Regions from separate parts of the Paenibacillus sp. 1SOY10 genome, predicted to be linked through region 3. Evidence: riboswitches for the same ligand, from Rfam matches in the RefSeq annotation. Region 3 holds a riboswitch; each other region holds the start of a gene.
The links. Region 3 has a riboswitch for glycine ahead of gcvT (glycine cleavage system aminomethyltransferase GcvT). Riboswitches for the same ligand answer to the same signal wherever they lie in the genome.
Positions count from the first base shown of each region.

Region 1: linked by a shared signal. The riboswitch ahead of sdaAB (L-serine ammonia-lyase, iron-sulfur-dependent subunit beta) and the one ahead of gcvT (glycine cleavage system aminomethyltransferase GcvT) in region 3 are both predicted to bind glycine.
Region 2: linked by a shared signal. The riboswitch ahead of AC1VOR_RS18990 (amino acid permease) and the one ahead of gcvT (glycine cleavage system aminomethyltransferase GcvT) in region 3 are both predicted to bind glycine.

Region 1 covers NZ_JBXENK010000006.1:91,685-96,928, reverse strand. The annotation lists gene AC1VOR_RS15635 (S8 family serine peptidase) at 1-2,383, opposite strand, end outside; glycine riboswitch at 2,826-2,936, shown strand; gene sdaAB (L-serine ammonia-lyase, iron-sulfur-dependent subunit beta) at 3,117-3,785, shown strand; gene sdaAA (L-serine ammonia-lyase, iron-sulfur-dependent, subunit alpha) at 3,802-4,683, shown strand; gene AC1VOR_RS15620 (response regulator transcription factor) at 4,867-5,244, shown strand, end outside.
Region 2 covers NZ_JBXENK010000010.1:6,763-12,006, forward strand. The annotation lists gene AC1VOR_RS18980 (substrate-binding domain-containing protein) at 1-394, shown strand, start outside; gene AC1VOR_RS18985 (3-ketoacyl-ACP reductase) at 515-1,240, opposite strand; gene AC1VOR_RS18990 (amino acid permease) at 1,310-2,644, opposite strand; glycine riboswitch at 2,777-2,856, opposite strand; gene AC1VOR_RS18995 (LysR family transcriptional regulator) at 2,974-3,861, opposite strand; gene AC1VOR_RS19000 (DMT family transporter) at 4,037-4,915, shown strand; gene AC1VOR_RS19005 (family 16 glycosylhydrolase) at 5,010-5,244, shown strand, end outside.
Region 3 covers NZ_JBXENK010000002.1:853,214-858,457, reverse strand. The annotation lists gene AC1VOR_RS09895 (glutamate-5-semialdehyde dehydrogenase) at 1-400, shown strand, start outside; gene proC (pyrroline-5-carboxylate reductase) at 452-1,312, shown strand; gene AC1VOR_RS09885 (class II aldolase/adducin family protein) at 1,349-2,002, shown strand; gene gcvH (glycine cleavage system protein GcvH) at 2,095-2,490, opposite strand; gene AC1VOR_RS09875 (hypothetical protein) at 2,695-2,910, opposite strand; glycine riboswitch at 3,252-3,356, shown strand; glycine riboswitch at 3,360-3,480, shown strand; gene gcvT (glycine cleavage system aminomethyltransferase GcvT) at 3,589-4,716, shown strand; gene gcvPA (aminomethyl-transferring glycine dehydrogenase subunit GcvPA) at 4,742-5,244, shown strand, end outside.

The DNA of each region.
Region 1 (5,244 bases), on a different contig from region 3:
GATACCAGCCGGCCCTCTGGACAGAAGTATCGCTGGTGAAGCCGAATTGAAGATAGACTTGTTCGCCTGCATATTCGCGAAGGTCGACGAATTGCGTCTTCCAGCCGCCGCTGGTTCCCGTGTATTCAGCTACCGGAACGAAGGCATAGTCCGATTGGAAGGAAGCGATATACAGGGTGCCGAAGTCGCGGCCCTGCTCCAGATCATACCAGTGCTTGAAGGATAGCAGCGCACCTTCCGGGCTATCGGTCAAATCGATCGGCGGCGCCAGCAGATAGGAGTTGGCCCCGGCTGTGTAGGTGCCGCTCAGGTTAGTGGCATATACCTTCTCACCGGAGTAGGCGCTTCCCGGACCGCTGACTGGCGGACCCCAAGCCCAGGTGTTTCCGGTGCCACCACTAGTGAAGCCCAGCACATCCGCTTCAAAGTCCTGGACATACCCTGGAGTGATACCCGCAGATACGGTGACGGTGTAAGCTTCACTGTCAAAGCCATTGTTCCCGTAGTCGTTCACGCGGATGTAATATTCCAGACCCCTGCTGCCCAGCAGAAAGGATGGCACGGTGGCTTCATATTGTCCATCCTTCTCGTTGCCCGAGACCCGAACGGCCGGAATATATAAATAATGGCTGGTCCCTGCCTCTCTGGCGTAGAATTCCACCGATGTCACGGCAACGTTATCGCTGACCCGTGCTGACAACGGTACATCGAAGCCTTCGTAGACCAGTGTCGGCGGAGTATGCTCCAGCACAGGCTCCTCCAGATCATCGCCACCGACAACTACGCGGCCTGATACGGTTCCGACGCCTTGCAGCACGGAGCCAACCGCATCGAGAGCATTAACGATGCCGTGTCCGTAGCCGTTGTTCGGAATTTGCGTGTATTGGCTGTCCGTACGTGGCACTGCCGTACTGGTGATGATGTCTTCCAACTGATCTACGGTCAGGGAATGGTTGGCTTGCAGCAATAAGGCAGCAATGGCGGTGGTATGCGGTCCCGCCATGGAAGTGCCGTTCCAGCCGCCTTCGTAACCCCCACCAGGAATCGAGGAACGGATGTTAACACCGGGAGCAGCTACCTCCGGCTTTACTTCTCCGTAAGGGGAAGGCCCCAGCAAGGAGAAGCTGGCCAAGTTGCTATTAATGTCCGTAGCCCCTGTAGCGAAAGCTTCAGGATAGTTGGCGGGGTTGGCTACCGAGCCAGGTCCCCCGGGATTGTTGAGGTTAACATTGCCCGCCGAGAATTCGGGGAAGATTTGCGCATCCCGCCATGCCTGGACAATAGGACGATACCATTCGTCGACGCCTGGACCGCCGCCCCAGGAGTTGTTGACTACGTCGGGAGCTAACTCGGGATGCAGATTGCCTTCGGCATCGACCGGAGCCAGCAGCCATTGTCCACCATCAAGAATGATGGCATCCGTGGTGCTTGGGTTGAAGATACGCACGGCAATCCATTTTGCTCCGGGGGCAACCCCGATCTGATTGGAGCCATCGGCTTCTGCTCCGACCATGGTCCCCATCGTATGCGTGCCGTGTCCATCCGTATCCGCTGGCAAGGACGCGCCACTATGCGGATCGTACCAGTTCAGCTCGGGATCGACGATGTTGCCGGAAGCGTCGAAGCCACGCCATTTGCTTTGTAGCGCCGGATGGGTGTATTCGACCCCGGTATCCAGATTGGCTACGACAATGCCTGTTCCGTCGATGCCCATATCCCATACCTGAGGGGCTCCAACCTGATCGATATTCCATTCGATACTGGCCGGGCTCTGCACTGCCGGAGTGGCATTGGCCGCTTCCTTCACCTTGGAGGCGATAGCGTCCGGTGCAGATTTATCAATTTCTACCTTCTGCAGGTAGCGTTCTTCATTGGGTAAGATCTTCTCCACTTCCGGGAAAAGGGCGATTTGCTCCAGCACCTCCTTGGTGCTTGTCACGGCGATAGCATTTACGATAAAGTAGCTTTTGTACTCCTTCACCTCGCCAGCCTGCTCAGCTTTTTGCAGATAGCTCTCGATACCCTGCTGGGTACGGGAAGCGGTGGCCCGCAGTGCGCTGACAACGGAGCTTCTGGCGGACAGCTTGGCTGCCGAAGGCGTGGCCTTTTCCAACTGTGCCTTCTGCAACGCCTGCTTGGCGACGGTGGTCGTATCGGTTTGTTCCTTGAATTTTACGAGATAAGTCACATAATCATCTTGCTTGAACAGGGTTTGCAGCTTGTTATTGATTTTAGCTTCAGCAATTTCAGGAGCATTTGCCTTCAGATTGATTTGGCCCGCAGCGCCGGTGCTTTCGGCATAGGTCGAGGGAAGAAAGGTAAGCACAAGAAGGACCGACATACCGAGTGAGAAAGATTTGCGGAATTTTCTGAATTTAAACAACTTTTCCACTTCCTTTACTTGGTTTTGTGCTTGGACATGTTCTGACGGTCCATCAAGTTGCGGACTTGTTTGGACTTTACTTGGGTGTGGGCTAACGACGTGAGGGGCAGTGAAGCAGACAGTATGGTTTTCTTCTTTTCGATCACCTCCTTAAATATTAGAGTAGTGATTCGATTTTCCATAGTCTGGGTGTGAAGGAATTCTGACATGAAATAAGCTTGAAATTACCTTTTTTCGTAAAATGAGGTAGAAGTCGAGGTGTTAGAGCTAGTATATATCTGTAAAATCAAGGTTACAAGTAGTAATTTATGAAAAATATACATTTTTTCTCATATAAATAGGAATATTTTACTAGGTATTTGCAAATTTTCGTAAATGTGTGTTAGCTATCTTGACATTTGTTGTTTTACACTTTAGATTTGGTTATAACAGGATATTGCGGATGAGGATCTTGGGAGAGTCTGCCCGAATGTGTGGCAGCACCGAAGGAGCAAGGAGACGGCGATGCAACCCGTCACCCGAATCTCTCAGGTACAAGGACCAGGATCGGACGCCACTCTGGAGAGAGCGTTAAGCCACCCAAGAGGTACATGCCACTGCAACGAAGAGTTTCGTCAGGGGCGTTAAACTTTCAGGTAACGGGGACAGGGAGAAGGGCAGCAGCCTTTTTTTCCTGTCCTTTTTAATTTGGAGACGGCCCTTAGGCAGTCTTGACATTCGGGAGAGATCAACGATGCGCTTCAAAAATGTGTTCTCTATTATTGGACCTGCGATGATCGGGCCATCCAGCTCGCATACGGCGGGCGCGGTGCGAATCGGAAGGTTTGCGCGGCAGGTATTCGGCGCCCAGCCGGATACAGCAGATATTTGCTTCTACGGCTCCTTTGCGGAGACTTATAAAGGGCATGGTACAGACCTGGCTGTAGTGGGAGGAATTCTTGATTATCGTACAGACGATGAAGGAATCCGCGAATCGCTACAGGCGGCAGAGGCTCAGGGAATTGAGATACGCTTCTCCACCGGGGTCTTATCTGAGGCCCACCCCAATACGGTCAAAATTACACTGTCGAACAAGGAAGGCCGGCAATCAGAGGTGATTGGTGCCTCCATCGGCGGAGGAACCATTGTGATTCGCAGCATTGATGGCTTTGAGGTCAAGAGCTCAGGCGAATTGCCCACTCTGATCGTGGCTCATGCCGACCGGCAAGGGGTGCTGGCGGGTATCACGGCTTTGTTCAGTCATGCTGATGTTAATATTGGCTACATCACGACCGATCGCAAGGGAAGAACGACCGAAGCATTAACGGTCGTCGAAGCCGACTCCGGTATACCCTCAGAACTTGTGAAGGATATCCAGCAACTTACGCATGTCAGCCGTGTATCCTATATACATCTGAACTAAAGAAAGGATGGGACCGATGCGGTTTCGGAACTTACGGGAGCTAGTAGATTTATGTGAAGAGGAATCCAAAACCATTTCAGCTATCATGATCGAGGATCAAGCGGCGGAAAGTGGCCAGACCGAAGCAGAAGTGCTTGCGGCAATGGGCGAGTATTATCAGATCATGAAGTCGGCTGTGCATAAGGGTTTAACGGAGGATATCACCTCGACAAGCGGACTCACCGGAGGGGATGCCAAGCGGGTCGATCAGTATCGCAAGGCCCAGCAGGCCTCCGTGGGAGACAGCGCCAGTCAGGCTATGGCCTACGCCTTGGCGGTGTCTGAGGTCAATGCTTCGATGGGCCGCATTGTAGCTACGCCAACAGCAGGCTCTTGCGGTATTATTCCAGGCGCCTTCGTGAGCGCGCAGGAGCGTTTTGGCTGGGAGGATGAGCATTTGGTCCGTGGCTTGTTTTGTGCAGGAGCCATCGGGTATGTGATCGCCAACAACTCCTTTATCTCTGGAGCCGAGGGGGGCTGTCAGGCCGAGGTTGGCTCAGCCATCGGGATGGCCGCGGGCGCGATGGTTGAACTGCGGGGAGGTACCCCGGAGCAAGCGGTGCATGCCGTGGGGCTTGCACTCAAAAATACGCTGGGGCTGATCTGTGATCCCGTGGGAGGTTTGGTGGAGATCCCCTGCATTGTGCGTAATGGCTTTGGTGCGGTGAACGCCTTGGCTGCCGCAGATATGGCCTTGGCCGGGGTACGCAGCGCCATTCCGTCCGATGAAGTCATCGACGTGATGCTGGAGGTTGGCTCGGCAATGCCAAGCCGGCACCGGGAGACCGCTCAGGGTGGGCTGGCACAGACACCAACCGGTCGTAAAATTATGAAGGAACTACGCAAATCCAAAAAATAAGGGGACAGTTTGAGACATTCTGGCTGCTCACCTGTTCAGGACCGCGACTTCACATGGAAGAGCGGTCCTTTTTGTGTAGGGCCTGCATCGGCGCAGCGACATATCTGTTATTCTTTTGCCATCATGATTGTGTATAATGTTTGCGAATTAGCAATCGCGATACATGGAAGGGATGAATTAGCCATGACGAACATTCTGATCGTGGAAGACGACATGAGCTTGAATAAGGGAATTGCACTTACGCTGGCCCGCGACGGGGTTGTTGCGGAGCAAGCTTTTAATTTGGCTCAGGCGAAGGATCGGCTTGCACAGGGGGGCATTGACTTGATCGTTCTTGACGTGCGTTTGCCCGACGGGAGCGGCTTTGATTTTTGCGCGGAGGTACGAGTGTCGTCTCAGGTGCCGATTATTTTTCTGACCGCGGGTGATCTGGAGGCTGATATTGTGACCGGCTTCGAGTTGGGCGGCGATGACTATGTCACTAAGCCATTCAGCTTAATGGTATTACGCTCACGGGTAATGGCGGTGCTGCGCCGCTCTGATCCGGGACGAGAGGATAAG
Region 2 (5,244 bases), on a different contig from region 3:
CAAGCTGCGCTTTCACCCGGAACAGGTCTTGTCCTTCAACACGGAGACGAAGCAGGAGTTGCCCGCAAATCTGGAGCAATTCCTCACCGTAAATCGCGAGAGCTTGACCGCCATCGTGTGCTACAACGACGAAGTGGGGCTTGAAGTGGTCCAGGCCTGCAAACGGATGAATATTTCCATTCCTAATGAACTGTCTTTAATTGGACAGGACAACTCCTATATTGCCAAGAATGCTGGAATCAAGCTCACGACCCTGACACACCCCCAGGAACAAATGGGCCGGGACGCCGCGGATTGGGTCATTAAGAACCTGCAAGGGAAAAAGGATCTGCGCAACTCCAACTATTATCAGCCGGTGCTAATCGCAGGGGAAACGGTGAAGGAGCTAAACTAGTCCATTAACTGGCGTCAAGCGAACGTACATGACTTGAGGGCATTGGAAGTATTGAGAGCATGACAAAGAAGGGCCACCTTGAAGAGTGGCCCTTCTTCAAGTATATGAGACTAACTCATATTAAAAAGGATTGGTCGCGATAAAAGAGGCCGACTTCACATACACGCGCGGATGGAGCTTAAGCTGATCGACAATAAACTCGGCCAAGTCCTCCGGTTGGATGAATTTGGAGTCGCTGTTCTCTTTGATAAGGTTGAGGTCCAAAGCCAGATCGGTCGCCACCGTACTTGGCGTTAACGCCGACACGCGAATATTGTTGCGACGCACTTCCTGCGCCAAAGATTCAGTAAATCCCATAACGGCAAATTTGGACGCACTATAAGCACTGGCAGTAGCTGCCCCATTCAGTCCGTTGGTGGAAGAGATGTTGATGATATCGCCACCATTCTTGGCGATTAGTTGAGGCAGAACGGCCCGAGTGACATAGTATGTACCCATCAGATTTGTATCGATCATGCCTTTCCATACTTCCGGGTCCATCTCCAGCAGTGTGCCGAAGGTAGCAATCCCTGCGTTGTTAATCAAGATATCCGCAGGTCCCAGCTTCTCCTTCAAGGCTTCAATCGCCGTATCTACCTGTTCCTTGACAGCCACGTCTACCGCAGCATAAGCAACCTTTACGCCCAAGCCCTCGATTTCCACCGCAACTTCCTTCAACGATGCTTCGGTTCTTGAGATCAGGCCGACGTGTACGCCTTCCTTCGCCAATGCGATCGCCGTCGCCTTGCCGATTCCGCGGGCTCCACCGGTTATGATTGCCACTTTGTCTGTTAACGTTTGTGCCATCTCCACTGGCTCCTCTCTATACTATGCATGGTTTACAGTCCCCATTATACTACAGCGGAGTCAGCAGGACTAAATCCGGCGCAGACTTAGCAGATAGAGCAGCACGAACCAGAGCGGCGTGAGCAGAAGAGCGGGGCGAGTAGCCTCGGCAAATAACATAATGATGAGAATGACCGCAAACAACGCGAGAACAGCATAGTTGATGGCTGGCGTGAATGGCGCTTTAAACTGCGATTTGGCATGAAGCTCCGGCTTGGTTTTCTTATACTTGATATGACAAATAAGAATCACACCCCAAACCCAGATGAAGCAGATCGCACTAATCGTCGTAACGATGCCGAAGGCCTGCTCGGGAATCAGCTTGCTAAGCAGAGCGCCCACGGACAAGACCAGTGTAGAGATAAACAGTGCGTTGCTGGGCACATGGTTACGGTTCAGCTTCGCCAGCTTGGCGGGGGCCTGTTGATTCCGGCCCAGGTTATACAGAATGCGGCTGGTCGAGAACATCCCGCTGTTACAGGCCGAGGCCGCCGAGGTCAATACAACAAAGTTGATTACACCAGCGGCCAGCGGAATGCCAACCAGGGTGAAGGTTTTAACGAACGGGCTTTCCGAAGCGCTAAGCTGTGTCCAGGGATTAATCGCCAGCAAGGCGATGAGCGCACCCACGTAGAAGAACAAAATTCTTAAAGGAATTTTATTGATAGCCGACGGAATATTCTTCTCGGGATTAGAGGTTTCAGCAGCAGATACCCCTACGAGCTCCACACCGACATAAGCGAATACCACCATTTGGAAAGACATCAGAAATCCAGTAATCCCGTTAGGAAATACGCCGCCGTGGCCCCATATATTCGTGAGGCTGACCGTGCCTGTGTCCGTCTTGAAGCCGATGATGATCAACACAGCCCCGATGGCAATCAAGGCCAAGATGGTGACCACCTTGATTAAGGCGAACCAAAACTCCAGTTCACCGAAGTTCTTCACCGTTAACAAATTCAGAACGAGTAAAACAAGCAGACAGATGAGGGCCGGAATCCACTGCGGAATATCAAACCAATATTTGACGTAAACTCCTACGGCAATGACATCGGCCATTGCGGTCATGATCCAGCAGAACCAATACGTCCAGCCAGTGATAAACGCGGCGCGCGGCCCAAGATAATCCTGGGCAATGTCCGTGAAGGACTGGTAACCCGCCTTGGACAGCAAGAGCTCTCCTAACGCTCGCATGACGAAGAAGATGGCAATCCCCACGATTAGATAAGCAAAAATAATAGACGGTCCTGCTAATTGTATGGCCTTGCCTGACCCCAGAAACAATCCCGTCCCGATCGTGCCACCGATCGCGATGAGCTGAACATGCCGATTCTCTAGATTTCTCTGCAATTCTTGTTGTGCCACAGTTGACTCCCCCTTGAGATCAATAATAAAATGTCCATAAAAAAAGAGATTGGAGGGACTCCAATCTCAAGTTCATAAGAATAATAAATAAAGGCTGATATGTGAAATAAAACACATAGTACGTCGTTTATTTAGTACCCTTCTGTCCTTTTGCCTGAGATTATGAACCCTTCGGCGCTGCGGTTCCCCGCAGTCTCTCCAGAAGCTGCTCCTGCTATAGTGTGATCCATAGCGATCATAGCTTACGAATTATTCAATTTTTATCTACCAATACCTGTTAAGTATTTCAATACTAGTCCCGGGCGGCAATTCTGTCAATAACATAGATTTCACTGATCTGAATCCAGCTCAGCTACGACCTGTATAAACTGCTGAACGAGGGAAGACGTGTCGTCGGTTCTCCACGCAATGCTCATATCTATACGAGGGGCATCTCCAGCAATGTCCAGATAGGCAACGTCCCGGGCATGCAAATTGGAGGTGGAACTAGGTACAATGCTTACGCCTAGCCCCGCCGCCACAAGGCTGATCGCGGTTTGTATTTCCTTCACGCTCTGACGAATGATCGGGCTGAAGTCGGCCTGATGGCATTTTGCCACAATATCGTCATGCCAGCTTGGCCAAATTCCTCTCTCTAGCAAAATGAATTGTTCGGCTTTTAAGTCTTCCAGCGACACGGAACTATGCTGCGCCAAGGGATGCAATTTGGGTACAACCGCGACACACCACTCTTGATGGACAGACAAGAACGATAGCAGAGGATCATCAACTGGCGTCCTGACAAAGCCGATATCGATATCTTTCCGACGAAAAGCTTCGATTTGCACAGGCGTAGGCATTTCATGAAGAACCAGATCGACATGCGGACACTGCTCCTGGAAAGCCCGCACAACGACAGGAAGAATATCGTACGATGCTGATCCGACAAACCCCAGCACCAGTCTGCCTTCCATTCCCATATGCGCTCTTTGTGCCGCCGCTTTGGCTTGTTCAAGCTGGACAAGCGCGTGACGGGCCTCCTGCAAGAAGACCTTCCCTGCAACCGTTAGCTCCACATGCCGCTTCGAGCGCTCCAATAACAGCACTCCAAGTTCTTTCTCTAGCTGTATAATCTGTTGGCTCAAGGGCGGCTGGGTCATCTGCAGGCGCTTGGCTGCACGGCCAAAATGCAGTTCCTCCGCCACGGCAATGAAATATTCAATCTGGCGCAATTCCACAAGGCGGTCTCCTTCCGGTTCAAAAGATAACATTAAAAAAACTTTAATAAGTCGAAATTCGACCTAATGATACGACACTTATATATTAGACGACAATAACATTCCGTTGTAAAGTATCGATAGCGTACTAAGCAAAACAGAAAAACACGGGGCATCCAAGAAAGGAATATTTAATATGAGAATGGCTATGGCTTTATTATGCCTTGTCTGGGGATTTAATTTTGTCATCATGAAATTAGGGAATGGGGCTTTCCCGCCGGTGATGTTCGCGGCACTGCGATTCTTGACCGGAGCCATCGTGCTATTTGCCGTGAGCTTGATTCGAAAAACCCCGAAGCCTGGGCGTTCAGATATGAAATGGTACATCATCTGCGGACTGCTACAGACGACGTTCTTCAATATTGCGATTCAAATCTCGCTCAACTATGTTAGTGCGGGCTTGACCTCCGTCTTGACCTACAGCATGCCACTGTTTCTGTCGATTATGGCACATCGCTGGATTCCAGGAGAACGCCTGACGATTCAGAAGACGACGGGAATTGCCGTAGGATTGGCCGGGTTATTCATAGCTATGAATATTCAAGCGGGAGGCTCCTTATGGGCGGTATTACTAGCACTCAGTTCAGCCATTTCATGGGCAGCCGCTAATCTACTATTCAAAATAAAATTAAAGCACGCTGACCCTCTTCAATACACCACCTGGCAAATGGCTATTGGAGCCGCAGGGTTATGGGCATTTTCGCTTTCTTTTGAGAGAGGAAGCGTACAATGGGGCTTGATGCCGATCATTTATATTCTGTTCTCTGGTATTATTGCCTCCGCCTTGGCCTTTGTGATGTGGAACCTAATTCTGAGCCGCACCGAAGCCAGCAAGGCATCGGTATCGTTACTGCTTGTTCCGGTCGTAGGCATCCTCTCCGGATATGTATTCCTGAATGAAAGTCTCCATTTTGTCACATTAGTAGGAATTCTACTGGTTCTGGCTGGCATCTGGATTGTAAATATGAAGCAGATTGGTATAAAGAAAGCGTTAAACCAGCAAGATCTTTTGTAAAATATATATTTATCCCTTTCATCCAATTATTTCATTTGATAGAATATAAATGTAAGCGATTACTCAGGTTACATCTATCAAAGGAGGATCAAGGATGAAGCAACTTCGCCAGGTGAACAACAGGTTCAATCGAAGAGTTTGGAGTATGCTGCTGGCTGTAGTCATGATTGCCGGCGTCAGTTTATCGCCCTTCATGGGGACTTCGGCGTCAGCCGCAGAAAGCACCATTACCTCAATGGGTTATTTCTCGGCTAATGACGGTCCGGTGATTTCTAAGTCTGGAGTTGGACAAGCCAGTTACGGCTTTGTAATGCCAATTTTCAACGGAG
Region 3 (5,244 bases):
CGTTGAACTCAGAGGGTGTGAAGAGACCCTACGTCTGGTTCCTTGGGCTGTTCCCGCTACAGAGCAGGATTATGCGACAGAATATAATGACTATATCCTGAACGTCAAGATTGTTGGCAACCTGGAAGAGGCGCTGGAGCATATCTCAAGGTATGGCACCAAGCACTCGGAATGCATCGTGACAGAGGATCATGCTCTAGCCGAGCGATTCCAGCAGGAGATCGATGCTGCAGCCGTATACCATAATGCCTCCACTCGCTTTACCGATGGCTTTGAATTTGGCTTTGGGGCCGAAATCGGCATCAGCACGCAAAAGCTTCATGCCCGGGGTCCTATGGGGTTAAACGCTTTGACTTCAAGCAAGTACATCATTCAGGGGAACGGCCAGATCCGGCAATAATGCCCGGACCGCCCCTCTGTTCATATCTTACACCCGGGAGGTTATCCATCGATGAATTCCAATGAACCTCTAGCTTCTGCTTCAATCTGCTTCTATGGAGCGGGCTCCATGGCCGAGGCTATAGTACGCGGGCTCCTGCATAAGCAAGTGGCCCAAGCTGACCGTATTATCATGCTGAACCGTTCCAATCAAGAACGGCTAGCTTTCTTATCCGAGCAATACGGCGTTGTAACCCCGCAAGATGAAGAAAGCAAGCAGCAACAATTACGACAAGCCTCCATTATCGTGCTGGCCATGAAGCCGAAGGATGCAGGCGAGGCGTTAAGCGCTCTTGGACCGCTACTCCACCAGGACCAACTGGTCGTCTCCTTGATTGCCGGCTTGTCCATCTCCACGATGCAAGCTTTGCTGGGCAGCAAGGTGGCCATTGCTCGCACCATGCCCAATACGTCCAGTTCTATTGGTTATGGGGCAACAGGAATCTCCTTCTCGCCAGAAGCAACAGCCGTACACCGGGCCCAAACGCTTTCCATGTTTGAAGCCGTAGGCATCGTCAGCGTCATTCCCGAGCAGCAAATGGAAATTTTGACTGGCGTATCCGGTAGTGGACCAGCATATGTTTATTATATGATGGAAGCCATGATTGCCGCCGGGGTGGAAGGTGGCCTCTCGCCGGAACAAGCCCGCGAATTGACCGTGCAGACCGTGCTTGGCGCTGCATTGATGATGCAGGAGACCGGCGAAGAGCCCACGAAGCTTCGTGCGGATATCACTTCTCCGAATGGCTCCACACAAGCTGCTATCGGCGTACTTACCTCAGGCGGCTTCCAGACGAGTGTCAAAGCAGCCGTACACCGGGCTGCCGAGCGTTCCCTGGAAATGGGAGAAGCCGTGAAGCAGGCATTGCTATAAGCTGCCTATCACAGCAATGAGGGGAGGAGGGGACGGATGGAGTTCGAAGCCATAATGCTGGAAGAGAAGCTACAGGCTCTAAGAAATCTGGAGGACGCCAGGGAGCAATTAATGGCTTGCGGTCAGCTTCCGGCGGCTAGCGGAAGCCTGTCTGTTCGGGTTGGAGATTACAAGCCGGACGAGTTCTATTTCGCGGTTACGGCCCAGCAAGATATCCGGGAAGAAGCCAGTTGGCCCTCCCGGGGACAATTTCTATTTGCCGATTCCACCGGCTCTCCCTGCCAATCAACCCGTCTGCTTCCCAGCGATGATATATCACTTCATGCGAAGCTGTACCGCATGACGGGCTGTCAAGCAATTATCCATGCCCATAGCGTGTTCAGCAGCGTCATGAGTAATTATTACGGGGATAATGGCTACCTCCATGCTCAGGGCTTCGAGTTGATTCAGCAGCTTGGGATATGGGAGGAAGCGGCTGAAATCCGCATACCAATCTTGTCCAACCATAGCTCCCTTCCTGCTACAAAACAGCTCCCGCAAGTGGTAGATACCCGTATTCAGGTCTTGTTGTTGCGAGGTGGCGGTATATATGTTTGGGGAGATACCATTCAACAAGCCAAATTGCGGCTTGAAGCCATGGAATTTATTTGTGAGGTACTGTATCGCTCCCTGCTGCTACCTGCCAAATAAAGTGCAAGCCAAACAAGAGGTTCGTCTCAGGGTGCTGATTACCCGAGAAGCGAACCTCTTGTTGGTTGTATGGGCAAATCGGACCTAATTGATTATCTGTCCACAAATGCCGCATACGCTTTGGCATCCATCAATCTGGACAAGGCGATGTTCGGGTCCTCCTTCAGCCGGATATGCACCATCCATCCCCCATCATAAGGCTCCTCATTGACAAGCTCCGGTGCACTTTCCAGCTCCCCATTGATTTCAAGGACTGTTCCGCTAACCGGGGTGAACAAATCAGCCACCGTCTTGACAGATTCAATCGTTCCAATAACATCATCGGCCTCGATTTCTTGTCCCAGGTCCGGTAGTTCCACAAACACAATATCGCCCAGGCGATGCTGAGCCACATCCGAAATTCCGATCTTTACGGTGCCATCCCCTAGGTCCAACACCCATTCATGTTCGTCACTGTACGCTACCTGTTCCCTGATCTCATTAGCCAAGCAATTTCCTCCTCTACCGACTGGTCTCCTCCACCCTATGCCTATTTTACGTTCAGATTATGACAAACCCGGGCTTCGTGTCAAGAATATTAACACAATTTTAAGAGGTTGGCGTCCATATAAGATCAAATTAGGGATAACAAACTATTTTTCGTAAATTTACGACATATTTCTTAACATCCAATTCTATTTTTCGACAATTCTTTATTGTCGCTTTTCTTTTTCACTGCGCTCCCGGTTCCTTAGCGTAAGCAATACCTCATACGCCTCCTCCGGGCTTTGCATGGCCTTCTCCGCCTCTTGCGGCGTTACTTCAATAGTGCGATAACGAACGAACAAGCCTCCATCATCGTAACTAAGCAAGTAACGTCCGTTTTTCTTGGTAATGAGAATGCCGTATTTGGAAAATAACACACTCATATAAACTCCCCCATCCGTTTCTCGCGATGCGCTTTTATTTTTTGCAACAGCATGGCGGTCTGCGTATTAAATGATTGGGCTGGAATCTCCCAAATAGAATATACCCTTTTGCTTCACCTTCTGAATCGGCTTTTCCCAAAGCTCAATAGCTTCATAACAGATAACTCTCTATTTGCCTATGAAGCAACCCAACACTACGTTATTAAAATTGACACAATATAAGTTTCAAACTATGAAGAAAACGTTTCACTTGTAAATAAGAGATATTTTTTGATTTTTGTGATAAGTTTCTTGACATCAATAAGGAATTTAAGTATTAATGAGATGTATATACGTCGCGGTTGAAGGCAGAAGGAGAGATTACATGCAGCAGTGCATTGTAACGCCGAAGGAGCAAACCGTCATACGACGGTGAATCTCTCAGGCAAAAGGACTTCTGCCGGACGCATCTCTGGAGAGAATTCGCACAGGACGTTGGTTAAGAGCGAATCACCCAAGGGGTAACCTGTAAGCAGACCCGTTTTTTACGTGAGTCTGGAGCAGGGTAACTCTCAGGTACAAGGGACAGAGCCGAGAAAGACCGTCATGCTTCAGGCATGCGGAATTTCTTTGCCTGTCCTTTTTGCGTTGCAAGGTAATGACCGAAAATACGGCCTGCTGGCCCATGAGGTGATGAAAATGACTGAAGCCCAATTGCTGCGAACCCCGTTGTTTCCCCGCTATGCCCGTTACGAGGGGGTCAGATGCATCGATTTTGGCGGCTGGGAGCTTCCGGTGCAATTTAGCGGTATTCAAAAAGAACATGAAGCCGTGCGTGAGCGCGCAGGCCTGTTCGATGTTTCGCATATGGGGGAATTTTACGTCGAGGGTCCTGAAGCTGAAGGCTTCTTGCAGCAGTTGACGACCAACGATGTAAGCTTGCTTAAGCCGGGCAAAGCGCAATATACCTTCCTTTGTTACCCGAACGGTGGTGTGGTGGATGATTTGTTGATTTATAAGCTGGAGCAGGACCGGTACATGCTGGTCGTTAACGCCTCCAACATCGATAAGGACTGGGAATGGCTGGTGCAGCATGTTCCCCATGAAGGGGTGGCTCTCCATAACGCATCGGCCGACACCGCCTTGCTGGCCTTGCAGGGCCCCCTGGCGAAGTCCATACTGACTCCCCTATGCGAGGAAGTACAGCCTGGTTCCTTGCGGCCCTTCACCTTTGTCTCTGATGCTCTCGTGGATGGCATCCCCGCCCTATTATCGCGTACCGGATATACCGGCGAAGATGGCTTCGAGCTATATGTAGCTGCGGAGGATGCCCCGGCCCTCTGGGATGCGCTGATGAAAGCGGGCGAACCTGCAGGGCTGCTTCCCGCGGGGCTTGGTGCAAGAGACACGCTTCGCTTTGAGGCGGGCTTACCGCTTTACGGCCAGGAGCTGAGCGCAAGTATCTCTCCGCTCGAAGCCGGGCTGGTTCGCTTTATTAAGTGGAATTGTGGAGACTTTATCGGCCGCGAAGCCTTGATCAGACAACGGGAGGAAGGAGTTCCCCGAAGTTTGGTTGGCTTAGAGATGATAGAGCGCGGAATTCCAAGAGCCCATTACCCGGTTCATGCTGCCGGAACAGAAGCCGCGATTGGAGAAGTCACGACGGGGACACAATCTCCTACCTTAAGAGCCAACCTTGGCTTGGCCCTGATCCACCACTCTTACGCCGATATCGGTCAACTTGTTGAAGTAGAGATACGTGGACGACGGCTGCAAGCCAAAATTATCCCCCTGCCCTTTTATCAAAGAAACCGTGTTACTAAATAGTGCTGAAAGGAGTTGCTTTGAACTTATGCCTAAACATCGTTATCTGCCATTAACCGAGCAGGATCGCAGCGAGATGCTCCGCACCATCGGAATTGATTCCGTACAGACCTTATTCGCAGATATTCCGGAGTCAATCCGCTTTCAGGGAGAACTCCCCATATCCTCCCGTTTGGATGAGTATTCGCTGACCCGGCATATGGCTGCCCTGGCGGACCGCAATGCTGATAGTGACCGTTACGCCAGCTTTCTGGGTGCGGGAATTTACGACCACCATATCCCTTCTGTTATTCAGCATGTGGTCTCCCGTTCCGAATTCTATACCGCCTATACTCCCTATCAGCCGGAGATCAGTCAGGGCGAATTGCAGGCCATCTTTGAATTTCAATCGTATATCTGTGAGCTCACCGGACTCAAAGTCGCCAACGCCAGTATGTACGACGGGGCGACAGCACTGGCCGAGGCCGGATCGCTAGCCGCTACAGCTACCAAACGCAAGCAGTTAATTGTAGCCCGCACTGTGCATCCTGA